2 regions of the Pseudorhizobium marinum genome follow, and region 1 is predicted to be linked to the other one. Evidence: predicted binding sites of a transcription regulator. Region 1 holds the regulator's gene; the other holds the start of a gene.
The links. The regulator LexA, encoded in region 1, represses DNA repair genes until DNA is damaged. The targets are predictions, from matches to a motif close to TGTTCNNNNTGTGTTCNG.
Positions count from the first base shown of each region.

Region 2: the regulator LexA is predicted to act here: its motif matches at 5,583-5,600, upstream of EO99_RS0109315 (sel1 repeat family protein).

Region 1 is NZ_JMQK01000026.1:31,178-38,340, forward strand. It holds gene pdhA (pyruvate dehydrogenase (acetyl-transferring) E1 component subunit alpha) at 1-506, opposite strand, end outside; gene EO99_RS0122315 (FtsB family cell division protein) at 657-974, opposite strand; gene eno (phosphopyruvate hydratase) at 1,115-2,389, opposite strand; gene kdsA (3-deoxy-8-phosphooctulonate synthase) at 2,484-3,332, opposite strand; gene EO99_RS0122335 (VOC family protein) at 3,337-4,206, opposite strand; gene lexA (transcriptional repressor LexA) at 4,362-5,078, shown strand; gene EO99_RS0122345 (ComEC/Rec2 family competence protein) at 5,059-7,163, opposite strand, start outside.
Region 2 is NZ_JMQK01000006.1:101-7,263, reverse strand. It holds tRNA gene EO99_RS0109350 (tRNA-Ser) at 34-123, opposite strand; gene EO99_RS0109345 (HpcH/HpaI aldolase family protein) at 224-1,024, opposite strand; gene EO99_RS0109340 (NAD(P)/FAD-dependent oxidoreductase) at 1,036-2,253, opposite strand; gene EO99_RS0109335 (hypothetical protein) at 2,472-2,825, shown strand; partial or broken gene EO99_RS25620 (LysR family transcriptional regulator) at 3,151-4,010, shown strand; gene EO99_RS0109320 (pyridoxal phosphate-dependent aminotransferase) at 4,086-5,195, shown strand; gene EO99_RS0109315 (sel1 repeat family protein) at 5,303-5,569, opposite strand; gene EO99_RS0109310 (DUF2147 domain-containing protein) at 6,080-6,418, shown strand; gene EO99_RS0109305 (hypothetical protein) at 6,925-7,163, shown strand, end outside.

The DNA of each region.
Region 1 (7,163 bases):
GCGGTGGAGACGCTGTCATTGCCGCGGTACTTGTTGGCAAAGGCAAGACCGGTGCCGAGCGAGACCTGGGCACCGACGATGCCGTGGCCGCCGTAGAACTGCTTTTCCTTGGAGAACATGTGCATGGAGCCGCCCTTCCCCTTGGAATAGCCGCCCCGACGCCCCGTCAACTCGGCCATGACGCCACGGGCGCTCATGCCGGTTGCCAGCATGTGGCCGTGGTCGCGATAGCCGGTGATCACCTGATCGCCTTCCTTCAGCGACATCTGCATGCCGACGACGACCGCTTCCTGGCCGATGTAGAGGTGACAGAAGCCGCCGATGAAGCCCATGCCATAGAGCTGGCCGGCCTTTTCCTCGAAACGCCGGATGAGCAGCATGTCGCGGTAGGCCTTGACCTCCTGGTCCTTGTCGAATTCGGCGTAGGTGCCACCGTTGAAGTCTTTTCGTGCAGGCTTTGCCGCGGATTTGCGGCCGGATGCAGACGCGGTCTTGTTCGGCGCCATTGATCCCTCCCTCTGTGCTGCATGTGTCATTTCTGAGCGCTACCATAGGGAAGAAACAGCACCCCAGCAATGCCATAAATGCATGGCACACATTCGGCACAACCCGATGATATCATTAATGAAAAATAGATTAACCTAGATCAAGTTAATCTAGAAGTAGTTGTTGAATATGACGATTTCGTTGTCACGCGACACATTCAGCTGGTAGCGGGCGATCTCGTCCAGCATGTCCTTTTCGAGAGAGCCGTCGCTCAGAAGCTGAACCTGGCGCTCCAGCTCGCGGCGCCTCTCCGTCAGCTGACCCAGCTCCGCCACGCGCTCCAGTCGCTGGCGCTCGAACTTCTCCGTCGCCACGAGCCCCAAGTCTCCGTTGAGCGAATGGTAGCCGAAATAGGAGAGGAAGGCGACAGTGATGAGCGGAAGGACGAAACGGCCCAGTTTTCTTTCTTTGTGATGCTTGGTCCACATACCCGAGCGACATCCTGCAACGCATTACGAATGCCTCAAACTGCCAGAACTTGCTTAAGCAATCGTTGACCCTGCGCTGGATGCAGAAAAGCCCGGACAAGCCGGGCTTTTCAAAAACGTGGAGGCCGCGAGGCGGCGTATTATGCCCGGATCATCGAGCGACCGGCGTAGGCCGCCTGGGGACCGAGCATTTCCTCGATGCGGATCAGCTGGTTGTACTTGGCCAGCCGGTCGGAGCGCGACAGCGAGCCGGTCTTGATCTGTCCGCAGTTGGTGGAAACCGCGAGATCGGCGATCGTGGAGTCTTCCGTTTCGCCCGAGCGGTGCGACATGACGCTGGTGTAGCCAGCCTTGTGCGCCGTCTCAACGGCGTCGAGCGTTTCCGTCAGCGTGCCGATCTGGTTGACCTTGACGAGGATGGAGTTGGCGACGCCCATCTTGATGCCGTCGCGCAGGCGGGCGGAGTTGGTGACGAAGAGGTCGTCGCCGACCAGCTGGCACTTGCTGCCGATCTTGTCGGTCAGATACTTCCAGCCGTCCCAGTCGTCCTCGGCCATGCCGTCCTCGATCGAGATGATCGGGTATTTGCCGGCGAGCTCGGCGAGGTAGTCGGCCATGGCTTCCGGCTCCAGCGTGCGGCCTTCACCTTCCATCTCGTATTTGCCGTTCTTGAAGAACTCGGTCGAGGCGCAGTCGAGCGCCAGGCACATGTCGTCGCCCGGCTTGTAGCCGGCCTTCTCGATCGACTTCATGATGAAGTCGAGCGCCTCCGGCGCGCTCTTCAGGCCCGGCGCAAAGCCGCCCTCGTCGCCGACGTTGGTATTGTGACCCTGCGCCGCCAGTTCCTTCTTCAGGATATGGAAGACTTCCGAACCCATGCGCACGGCTTCCCGGATGTTTTCCGCGCCGACCGGCATGATCATGAATTCCTGGAAGTCGATCGGGTTGTCGGCATGGGCACCGCCGTTGATGATGTTCATCATCGGCACCGGCAGGAGATGGGCGCTCGCGCCGCCGACATAGCGGTAGAACGGCAGGCCGGACGAATCGGCGGCAGCCTTGGCGACGGCGAGCGATACGCCGAGGATCGCATTGGCGCCGAGGCGCGACTTGTTGGCGGTGCCATCGAGCGCGATCATCGTCTGGTCGATATGAATCTGGCTTTCGGCATCGAAGCCGCCGATGGCATCGAAGATTTCGGTGTTGACGGCTTCCACCGCCTTCTCGACGCCCTTGCCGTGATAGCGCTTGCCGCCGTCACGCAGTTCGACCGCCTCGTGGGCACCGGTCGAGGCGCCAGAGGGAACCGCGGCGCGGCCCATGCTGCCGTCTTCCAGAAACACATCGACTTCAATGGTCGGGTTGCCGCGGCTGTCGAGGATTTCGCGTGCGACGATGTCGGTAATGGCAGTCATGATCTCTCCCTGAGGTAAGCTTAAGGCCCATCGGTCATCGACAATGTCTCTTAATCGATGACAGGCAAATTACAATCTCGGCGCCAATCCGCGATCAGGCGGATTTGCTGACGGCGTCGAAGGCGAGCAGCTTTTCCAGCAGCCGCGGCATATCCTTCAGATGCACCATGTTCGGCCCGTCCGAGGGGGCATTGTCGGGATCTTCGTGGGTCTCGATGAAGAGGCCGGCGACGCCGACGGCGACGGCCGCCCGCGCCAGCGTCTCGACGAACTCACGCTGGCCGCCGGTCGAGCCGCCCTGGCCGCCCGGCTGCTGCACCGAGTGAGTCGCATCGAAGATGACCGGCGAGCCCATGGCCGCCATGGTCGGCAGCGAGCGCATGTCGGAGACCAGCGTGTTGTAGCCGAAGGAGGCGCCGCGCTCGCACAGAAGCACGTTCGGATTGCCGCTGGCCAGGAACTTCGACTGCACGTTCTTCATGTCCCAGGGGGCGAGAAACTGGCCCTTCTTGACGTTGATGACGCGGCCCGTCTTTGCGGCGGCGATCAGGAGATCGGTCTGGCGGCAGAGGAAGGCGGGGATCTGCAGGATGTCGACCGTCGGCGCCACCAGCGCGCACTGTTCCTCGGTGTGGATGTCGGTGAGGACGGGGAAGCCGAACTCCGTCTTCAGGTCGGCGAAGACTTCCATCGCCTTCTCCAAGCCGATGCCGCGCTTGCCGGAGATGGAGGTGCGGTTCGCCTTGTCGTAGGACGACTTGTAGACGAGCCCGATGCCGAGCTTGCCGCAGAGTTCCTTCAGCACGCCGGCGACCATGAAGGCATGGTCGCGGCTCTCCATCTGGCAGGGGCCGGCAATCAGGGAAAAGCGTGCCGTCTGCGAGAAGAGCACACGGCCGGCGCCCTCGCCCGCATAGACCTCAGAATTCGGGCTCACGTCCATCGCATTACTCCTCGAAGGCAAATACCACTTTCTGCCCGGTGGCCTCCGCCACGATCAGGCGGTTGTCCCGGCGCAGGAACGGCACGTCATTAGCAGCAAGGACCGCCTCTGTCACGGCGAGATCGGCGACGGCAAAGACCACCGAATGCCCGCGCAGGCCGGGTATCGCGCCCCGGTCGGACGAGGAAGCGTCGGGCGGCGTTTGATCCTCGATGACCCGCAGAATGCCGTTGCGGGTTTGGAACACGATGGAATCACCCTGGCGCATGCCCTGCGCCGCCAGCACCGTCTCCAGGAGGTGACACTCCTCCGCCGGTCGAGCCGCAGCCAGCACGATTTCCCGCAGGCCCGAGACGCCGTTGGCATGGCGCGCCAGGGCGCCGATGTCGCGGGGGAGCGCGTTGATCCGCTGGCAGGAAAACAGGAAGAAAGCCGGCGAACGCTCGTCGGCGGCAAAGGCCAGTCGAAAGCTCGCGGTAACCTCTCCACCCTCGGGCAGCGACAGCTTGCGGGAAAACTCCAGGATCTCTCCGGCAGATACGCCCTCCGAACGATAGCCGGCATCTTCCGCGACGGCATCAGCGGTTGCCAGCACGACGGCGGACAATCCGGCATCGGGCAAGATGCGGCGCACCTGCCGGTCGCGGGCGGTGAAGACATTGCCGGTGTCGGACGACCGGTCGTAGGTCGCGCGGTCGGCGACGGCGAGCGGCTCCAGATAGGCGCCGTCCTCCAGGAACACGCAGGCGTTTTCGGTCCCGAACGGATGGCGGGCATCCGGGGCGACCGTGAAGCCCAGGCGCTGGAGCGCTGCGCGCGCCTGCGGCAGCCCGGACACGGGCAGGACCAGGTGATCGATGCTGCGGATGTTCATCATGGTTCCTCTCGGGATACGGACCTCATGAGAGCGTGCTATGCCCTCTTCCGGAAGGGGCGTCTGCGCAATTCGACGGAAATTTTGACCCTTGCGGAACACATGTGGAACAGATACAGTCTGTTCCGTATTTGTTTCACACCGAAGGGGCCACGATGCTCACGCGCAAACAGCAGGAACTGCTTCTCTTCATTCACGAACGGATGAAGGAATCGGGCGTACCGCCCTCCTTCGACGAGATGAAGGATGCGTTGGACCTGGCCTCGAAGTCGGGCATCCACCGGCTGATCACGGCGCTCGAGGAGCGCGGCTTCATCCGCCGCCTGCCCAACCGGGCCCGGGCGCTGGAAGTGATCAAGCTGCCGGAGGCCTACAGCAGCAGCCTGCAACCGCGTCGCGGCTTCTCGCCGAGCGTCATCGAGGGCAGCCTCGGCAAGACGAAGCCGGTACCCGCCCCTGCGGCGCGGGCCGCCAACGACGAGGGCGGCAGCGCGACCGTTCCGGTGATGGGCCGCATCGCCGCCGGCGTGCCGATCTCGGCCATCCAGAACAATACCCACGATATTTCCGTTCCGATCGAGATGCTGGGACCAGGCGAACATTACGCGCTGGAGGTGAAGGGCGATTCGATGATCGAGGCCGGCATCCTCGACGGCGACACGGTCATCATCCGCAACGGCCAGACGGCCGGACCCGGCGACATCGTCGTTGCCCTGGTGGACGACGAGGAAGCCACGCTGAAGCGCTTCCGTCGCCGCGGCGCCTCGATCGCGCTGGAAGCCGCCAACCCGGCTTACGAAACCCGCATCCTGCCGGCGGACCGCGTCAAGGTTCAGGGCAAGCTCGTCGGCCTCATCCGCCGCTACCACTGAGCAGCATCGAGAGCGACTCGGAAAGACTTGGGTCAAAGCTGTCGCTGCGCCATTCGTAGTGGCGATGGCGGGTCCAGGGGCGGTCTATACCGCGCATCGCCGCAGTCGCCTGCCAGCGCCGCATGTCTTCGCTGCCGCTGAAGCGGATCTCCAGAGCGCCGGTCTTTCGCAGCGCCTTGCCGCTGATCAGTAGCGCACCGGAGTAGCAGTGGTCGAAGCGGGCGCGGGGTGCAACGACGACCGCCGCCAGATCACAGCCGATGCCGGTGAGCCGGCCGTCCTCCATCACCGCAACCAACGCTCCCTCGGTCGTGACGGCCAGACACCAGGCTTTCGGCATGCAATGGAAGAGCCCCCTGCTCTCCTCCGCCACCCGGGCCATCTCGCGCATCGCTGTGCGGACCTGTGCCAGCTGATCCGGATCCAGGGGCAGCCGGTCGGGAGGGTCACTGACCAAAATCGCCGCGATATCTCCGGATGGTGACACCTTCGGCGCTAGCGGCTGTTCCAGCCGCAGCGCCCGCTGCCATTGATCGAAGATGAAGTCCGGCGGGCGGGCACGGTTGGTGGCAACAGCCGGCCCGAGAAGCGCCACGAGGGCACCGTCCTCCGCCACCAGAAGATCGCCCGAGGGATGTCGCTGCGCGTGCCAGCTCAGCAGGAAGGCCAGCACCAGAAGCGGCAGGCCAACGAGCCGCAAACGCGTGCGCAGCAGCGCCAGCAGCAGGAAACCGGCCGATGCGATTGCCAGGAACCAGGGGTGCTGGCGGCCGACGGGGACGTCGCCGCCCCAGGCGGCCACGTGGTTTGCCACGGCAATCACCGCGGAAAGACCGTGGCCCATCAGCGTCAGAAAGGGAGCGTCCAGCCCGAAGGGCATCAGCAGCATGCCGACGAGACCGGCCGGCATGACGATGAAGGAGATGATCGGCATCACGGCGAGGTTTGCCGCCAGGCCGTAGCCCGCAAGGCGGTGGAAGTGCTCCATGGAGTAGATGGCCGTGGACAGTCCGCCGATCAGGGAGGTGACGAAGATGCCGACCATGAAATGCCAGCCGGTCGTGGCGACGGCCCATCGGCCCTTGAGCGGCGGAAAGAACGTCGCCTCGGCGTCGGCCGCTCGCCGGCTCCAGACCGCATAGCCGGCAACCAGCGCGACCGTTGCGGCAAAGGACATCTGGAAACTCGGCCCCAGGATTTCCGAGGGCGACATGGCGAGGATGACGAGCGCGGAGATCGCGACATTGCGCAGGCTGATCGCCATCCGGTCGAAGAAGACGGCGATCAGCATCACCGACATCATCAGATAGGCGCGTTCCGCCGAGATGGCGAAACCCGAGATCAGGTAATAGGCGGTCGCCATCAGCAGCGCGCCGAAAGCGGCGATCTTCTTGACCGGCCAGGCCTGCGCGAAGCCGGTAAACCAGCCCAGGATCGTCCTCAGCCCGACGAAGAAGATGCCGGCGGCGAGCGCCATATTGAGGCCGGAGATGGCGACGATATGGGCAAGGCCGGAAATGCGCAGCGCCTCCGTCGTCTCCTGCGAGATCGCGCGTCTCTCATCGGTGACAATGGCGGCCGCGAAGGCGCCGGCGTCACCCGGCACGGTCGCCCGGATCCGCTCGGCGATCGCGCCGCGAAGGGCAAAGATGCGCCGCTCCAGCCCGCCTGACGCTGCGCCTGCAGGACGCCGCGGCTCCGCGGAACGAAGGGGTGCGCCATAGAAGAAGCCGACGGCGCCGATGCCGTCGAAATAGGCGCTGAAGGCGAAATCATTGAGGCCCGGCAGCGCCGGACCCGAGGGCGGCGAGAGGCGCGCCCGGCCGCTGATCCATTCTCCTGCCTCGAACGGGACGTGCCGGGAGCGCGCCAGCAGCACGACCTGCTCGGGCGGGCGGCGGATCACCGGGTCGGCCGTGGCGGCGAGCCGGATGATGTAGCGCCACCGTCCCGGTCCTGCGGCCTCCCGCCGTTCTACCTCGCCCGTCACCAGGGTCGTCACGGGCGAGTCGAGAAGAAGGGTCGACCGGCGCCAGGTCTCCACCTGCGCCAGCCCGGCCCCCGCCAGAAGCAGGGCCAGCGTCA
Region 2 (7,163 bases), on a different contig from region 1:
TTAGAAGTGTTGATTTGGGGGGATCGTTCAAAATGGCGGAGAAGATGGGATTCGAACCCACGATACCCTTCCGGGTATACTCCCTTAGCAGGGGAGCGCCTTCGACCACTCGGCCACCTCTCCGTTGCGGCCTGATTAAGTCGGATGATTAGCGATTGCAAGGCCTTTTCGCCGTGCCGGGGGAATTGTCCCGCCCGGGGGTTTGGTGGGGCGGGACACGGGGTCAGTAGCCGGAAGCGCCGCCCGTGCCCGGCGTACCGCGGCCGTAGCGGCCGGCGAGCCGGCGCAGGGTGCCGGCAAATTCCGCCACGTCGGAGCCGACGGCCACGAATCGCGCACCGAGATCGATGTAGCGGAGGTTGAGCGCCTCGTTGAAGGTCAGGATGCCGGCCGCCTTGCCCGCCGCGGTAATCGTCGCAAGCGCCTTTTCGATCACCTCCTGCACCTCGGGCGCCTCGATGCGGCCGAGATAGCCCATGTCCGCCGAAAGGTCCGCCGGGCCGATGAAGACGCCGTCGATACCCTCGACCGCCGCGATGTTCTTGAGATCGGCGATCGCCGCGCGGGTTTCGGCCTGAACGAGAAGGCAGATTTCGTCGGCGGCCGTCTCGGCGTAGTCGGAGACCGTGTTGAAGGCGGAGGCCCGCGCGACGGCCGCGCCAACGCCGCGGATGCCGTGCGGGGGATAGCGCACGGCCTTCACCAGCGCCCTCGCCTGCTCCGCCGAATCGACCATCGGCACCAGCAGCGTGCGGGCGCCGGCATCGAGCAGCTGCTTGATCATCCAGGGTTCGCCCATCGGCGGACGCACGACGGCTTCCGCCGGGGACGCCGAGAGCGCCCGCAGCTGGTCGATGATGCTGCGCAGATCGTTCGGCCCGTGCTCGCCGTCGATCACCAGCCAGTCGAAGCCGGCAGTGCCTGCGAGTTCTGCGATGAGGGGCTCGCCGGTGTTCAGCCACAGGCCGATCTGCGGCCTGCCGTCGCGAAGGGCGGCCTTGAAGAGGTTTTTCGGCACGGGCATGGCGTCTATTCCTAAAGGAGAAGTTGTTTGAGGTCGGCCGCGGGATCGATCAGCACGCGCCGGTCCGGCTGGATGCCCGCATCGAGCAGCTTCTTGCCGGTGACATAGGCCTTGGCGTCGTTGATGGCGTCCACCGCCAGAAAGCGGCCCTCGCCAAAATACCAGATGGAGATGCTGCCTTCGCGCATTCCCGGGCGCACCAGGGTCTCGTCGTAGCCGAGATTGAAGCCGGCGATCTGCAGCTTGACGTCGTACTGATCCGACCAGAACCAAGGCTTGGGATCGTAGGGGATGTCGCCACCGGCCAGAACCGCGGCAATGGCTTCGGCCTGGTCGACGGCGTTCTGGACCGATTCGAGCCGGATATGGTGGCCGTTCCACGGCAGCAGCGTGCAGTCTCCGGCCGCGACGATGGCCGGATCGGAGGTGCGCCCGAAGGCGTCGACGATGACGCCATTGCCGACATCGAGCCCGCTTTCGCGCGCCAGCCGGTCGTTCGGCGTGACGCCGATCCCGACGATGGCGAAATCGACGTCGATGACGGAGCCGTCTGAGAGCTCCGCGCCGCAGACCCTGCCGTCCTTGCCGATCAGGCGGACGAGGCCGGTCTTCTCGCGGATGGACACGCCGTGCTGGAGATGCACCGCGCGAATCAGGTCCGCCGTCTCGGCAGATGCCACGCGCGCCAGGATGCGGTCGGCCATCTCGATCAGCGTCACCTCGACCCCGAGATGGCGGGCGACGGCGGCGGCCTCGAGCCCGATATAGCCGCCGCCGATCACCAGCAGACGACGGCCTGGGCGCATTTCGGCGGCAAGCTCGTCGGCGTCGCGCTTGCTGCGCATGACGTGGACACCGTCGAGGTCTCCGCCGATCGCGTCCGGAAGCTGACGCGGCGCGGCACCAGTCGTCAGCGCCAGCGTGTGATAGTCGATAAAGCTGCCGTCCTGCATGCGAATACGTCTTGCCGTGCGGTCGATCTCCTCGACGAAGGTCGACAGCCGCACCTCGACATCATGCTCCGCGTACCATTCCGCAGGTCGGTAGGTCAGGCGGTCGAAGGTCATCTCGCCGAGCAGATACTTCTTGGAGAGCGGCGGACGCTGGTAGGGGTGAACTTCCTCGGCGCCGACCAGCGTGATCGGCCGCGTGTCGTTGAGGGCGCGGAGCCTTGCGGCAAGCGCAAACCCGGCCTGCCCGGCTCCGACGATCACAAGCCTGTCCGTCAATGGCCGTCCTTCCCTGCAAAGCGGCAAAATTCATCGGGAGGGGTAGCGCCGGGAGACGGTTCCGTCAACCGGCCGGACGGATGCGGCAGCCGTCGCCGGCGGCGGCCGGGCGCCTGCCGCACAATCGTACAGGCCGGCACAATTCGAGGATTCTCATTCAGGATGTGTTAGCTGATGTCGGGCAGACTGCGGACCTGAGGAGACAGAAGGAGGGTGTCATGCCCTTGAATATGGACCACGATCCGAAGCAGAGCGCCGCACGAGACCAGGTCTTCGAGAAGTTCACGATCGAACGGCCCGGCAAGATCATCTTCGTCGGCCATCATCTCAGCACGGGAACCTATCTGCGCTGCCTGATCCGCACGATGTCGCTCTACGGCGCCGAACTGGAAGTCAGCCCCCACATCCCCGTCCCCAGCAACTTCTTCCTTGAGATTCTCGGCATCCACGACGAGATCGGATGCACGGTGATCCGCCGCGAGGAGGAGAAGGTGACCGTCGGCTTCAACATGCTGATCAACGCCGAATTCCTCCACCACGTGATCCGCCTGAGCTTCGAAACCAGCCACTGAGACCTGGCCGCCGACTGCCGCCCTGGCGGGTCGGATTGCCCTGCGGGCGCTTGCGTCCGCCGGGCAAGAGCAGGGGCAGAGCCCAGAGCAGGCCCTGCCACTCCGGTCCCTCGAGAGGATCGGAGAAAGCCTTGCGCTTCTTCCTTGTCCCGTCGTTCACCGCAATCCACATCCTGACCCAACCGAGCAGCATGGCGATCTCCCTCCAGCAACCTCTGGAGACGAGCTAAGCTGCCGCCGGGGACAAAGGTAGACGCGTGGACGAAACGCGGTTTTCATCCACGAACGATGGCCGGCCGCCGCTCATGAGGGTAAGGAGAGAGCCATGGATGACGCCGGTTGGGACGACCTCAGACTTTTCCTGCATGTGGCGACCGAAGGTGGGCTCAGTGGCGCTGCCGATCGGACCGGCCTCAGCGCCCCGACCATCGGCCGTCGGATGCTGGCGCTCGAGCGGGCGACCGGGCGCGCGCTCTTCATCCGCAGCCAGCGGGGCTATCGCCTGGCGCCCGACGGCGAGGTGCTGCTGGCGCATGTCATTTCCATGCAGAAGACAGCGGACAAGATTGCCAGCTGGCGGGGCCAGGCCTTCACGCTGCCGATCGTCTCCATCGGCGCCGATCCATGGCTCTCGGGCTTCATCGCCACCGAGACGCAAGCCATCCGCGGACCGGACGACCCGTTCCGGCTCTGCTGCCAGACGCATGCCGCCGGAATCGACTTCACCTATCGCGAGACGGATATCGGCCTCGTGCGGAGCCGTCCCGAGACAGGCAATCTGGCGATCCGCAAGTCGGTGCAGGTCGCACATGCCGTCTATCGGCCGGCGGGCACCGACGGATTGCCGCTGCCTTGGGTCTCGATCGGCACGCAAAGCGCCCATTCGCCGGCGGACCGATGGGTGTTCGAGCATCACGAGGCGGACATCCGGACCTGGGCCAACGCGCCGGACCTGCTGCTGCGGCTGATCTGCGCCGGCAATGGTCGCGGCCTCCTCCCCTTTTCGTCGGTGATCGGCGGCCGGAGCTCACGCGGGACGGCCCCATCATCGAGGAACTCACCCATACGCTGTGGATCGTCGCCCATGACGACGACCGGCATCGTCCGGAAATGCGACTGGTGGTGGACCGGCTCGCCGCCCTGTTCAAGCGCAATGCCGACAGCTTCGCCGGCCGTACCGGTTGAGCGTTGCCAGGGCTTGCACGCCGTTCATTCGGCCCTATGGTGTGCCGGTTTCTCCGCAGCAGGTCCATCATCATCATGTCGGCATTCTCCCGTTTCACGCCCCTCATCAATGCGCTGCCAGCGACTGTGCCGTTCGTCGGTCCCGAAGCGATCGAGCGCAATCGCGGCCTTGAGGTAAAGGCCCGCATCGGCGCGAACGAAAACGGCTTCGGTCCGGCGCCGTCGGTCCTGCAGGCGATCGCGGAAGCGGCCCCCTCGACCTGGAAGTACAACGACCCGGAGAATTTCGCCCTGAAGCAGGCGCTGGCCGCCCATCTCGGCTGCCGGCCGGAGAACCTGGCGATCGGGGAAGGCATCGATTCGCTGCTCGGGCAGATCGTCCGGCTGGTGATCGAGCCGGGGTTTTCGGTGGTGACGTCGCTCGGCGCCTATCCGACCTTCAATTTCCACGTCACCGGCCACGGCGGACGGCTCGTGACGGTGCCCTATGTGGACGACCGCGAGGATCTGGACGGCCTCCTGGACGCGGTTCGCCGCGAGAACCCGCCGCTCGTCTATTTCGCCAATCCCGACAATCCGATGGGCAGCTGGTGGAACGCCGACAGTGTCGTGGCCTTTGCGCTTGCGGTGCCGGAGACGTCGCTGCTCATTCTCGACGAGGCCTATTGCGAGACGGCACCGGCCGGTTCGACGCCGGCGATCGAGGCGCTGCTCGACCGGCCCAACGTGATCCGCACCCGCACCTTCTCCAAGGCCTATGGTCTTGCGGGCGCCCGCATCGGCTACGCCATCTCGACGCCGGGAACGGCCGCGGCCTTCGACAAGATCCGCAATCATTTCGGCATGGCGCGCATCAGCACCGCGGCGGCGCTCGCGGCACTGGCCGATCAGGATTATCTGGGGAAGGTCATCGACAGGATTGCCGGCTCGCGGGAGCGGATTGCGCAGATCGCCCGCGACAATGGTCTCACGCCCCTGCCCTCGGCCACAAATTTCGTCGCCATCGACTGCGGCCGCGATGGGGCCTACGCCAAGGCGATCGTCGATGGACTGATGGATTACGGCGTCTTCATCCGCATGCCGGGTGTCGCGCCGCTCAACCGCTGCATCCGCGTCAGTGCCGGACCGGAGAGCGACATGGCGCTGCTGGAGCAGGCCCTGCCCCTGGTGCTCAAGAGCCTCTAACGCGAAAACCGCGCCAGCCTTGTTTCTGCCGGTCGCGGTTCAATCGCTTGTGCTGGAGTGACGGACGGCGGGATGCCGCTGCCCGATGATGCCCTGCATGCGCGGCATCAGTGCATCGTCATCCATTCGCGGGCAGCGCGCAGGGCCGCTGCCAGTTCGAGCTTGCTCATCGTCTGGGCAAGATCGGCCCGCAGTTCGGCGGCGCGCTCTGAGCCCTTGATCGCGGCAATGTTCAGCCACTTGTGCGCCGAGACCAGATCGACGGCGCAGCCGCGACCCGTCGCATACATCAGACCCATGTCGCAGAATACATCCGCACGGGCCTCGCCACCCATCGTGGCATTGTCGGTATTGTACATTTCAAAGCGTGCCATTGGTTCTTGTCCCTGTTTGACCTGCGTTCTCGTCGTAGTCCCTGTTTTTGCCCTTTCGGGCTCCGTCCGGATCACCGTCTTGAAGCGGCTTTTTATGATCCTTCCGGCGGCGGAATTTCCCGCTCGTTTGATGACCCGAGTATCGCCCAGACCTTCCAACAGGCGCCTAAAAAGCTTGATTAATTTGAAGAAAACAAAATGCAAACGCTTGGTAAAATTGAGTTTTCGTTAAATATCAGAGGCACTGGCGCACCGGGATTTCCGCTTAAAATTTACAAAAACTTCACGCCGGCAAATCAACCCTTTCCTAACCACGATCTCGATGACGCATTTCAGACCTCGACCGATCGGCCTCCACGACAGCGATGGGAAAGGCCGTGAAAGCAGGCTCGGGAGACGTTTACCTTTACGTGCCGGTAAGATATTCTCGCTCTGCTCGCCGGGATGGAGCGGGCAGGAGGAAACGGGCGTGCGCCAATGGCGCTGCCCTTCGGGATGGAGAACCACACGATGAAGCGTCATCTGATGCTGACTGCCGCCTTTGCACTGTTTGCCACGGCGGGGATTGCAGCCGAACCCATTGAAGGCAACTGGAAGACCGCCAGCGGCGAAACCGCCGTGATCGGCTCATGCGGCGGCGCCTATTGCGTGACGCTGAAGACCGGCCAGCACGCCGGCCGGCAGATCGGCAAGCTCGCCGGCAGCGGCGGCACCTATAATGGTGAGATCACCGATCCGGCCAACAACAAGACCTACAGCGGTTCCGGCGCCGTCAACGGCGATACGCTGAAGATGAAGGGTTGCGTCATGAAGATCCTCTGCAAGACGCAGACCTGGAGCCGTCTCTAGCGCGCCGAACAGGGTCGGCGGCGGTGGCAATATCTTGCCGCCGTTGGCTCCCGACGCGCCTCGACGGCTGCTTCGCGTGGCTCCTGCCATGCAAGATATGGAGGCAGATGCCTTCAGGAATGCATTTTTTGCAGGCATCAAAAAATTTGTTTGCCTCTTGAATCCGTCGCACGCCATACATGATGAAGCACTCCGGTCGGAGCGTTTTCGCTTTGCCTTATTTACGCGACCTATAGTCACATTTCTGACATCTAATTTATAGCGCCTTGATAAGGCTTGCTGTTTTCGCACTGCAACATAAAACGTCTCCGTGGGCCCCGGTCGCCCACCGCTCCGGCATCGACGGAATTTCATCCCCAGGTTGCGGAGAAAATTACCGCACTCGGATTGTCAATGTCTCGTTGACAGCGGATTCCGATTTCTGGTCTTCCGCCTTCCGCTTTTCGGTCCGATATCAGCCTCAGCAAACGGCACACTGCTTTGCTCACGTTGAAAGGAATACGAAGATGTTGAAGTCCATTCGCTCGTCCCTCGCCATCGCCCTCGTGGCATCTGCTGCCTTCGGCGGCGCCGCACTGGCCTCCGGCGACTACTATGATGGCGCTTCCGCCGAAACTGCCGCAACCGTTGATCTCTTCCAGACCAGCAGCATCGGCACCGAAGCCAAGGCTGACCGCGCCGCCGGCATGACCGCCGTCTCCGACCAGAGCGTCGATCACGGCGACTATTACCAGGGTGCGAACCG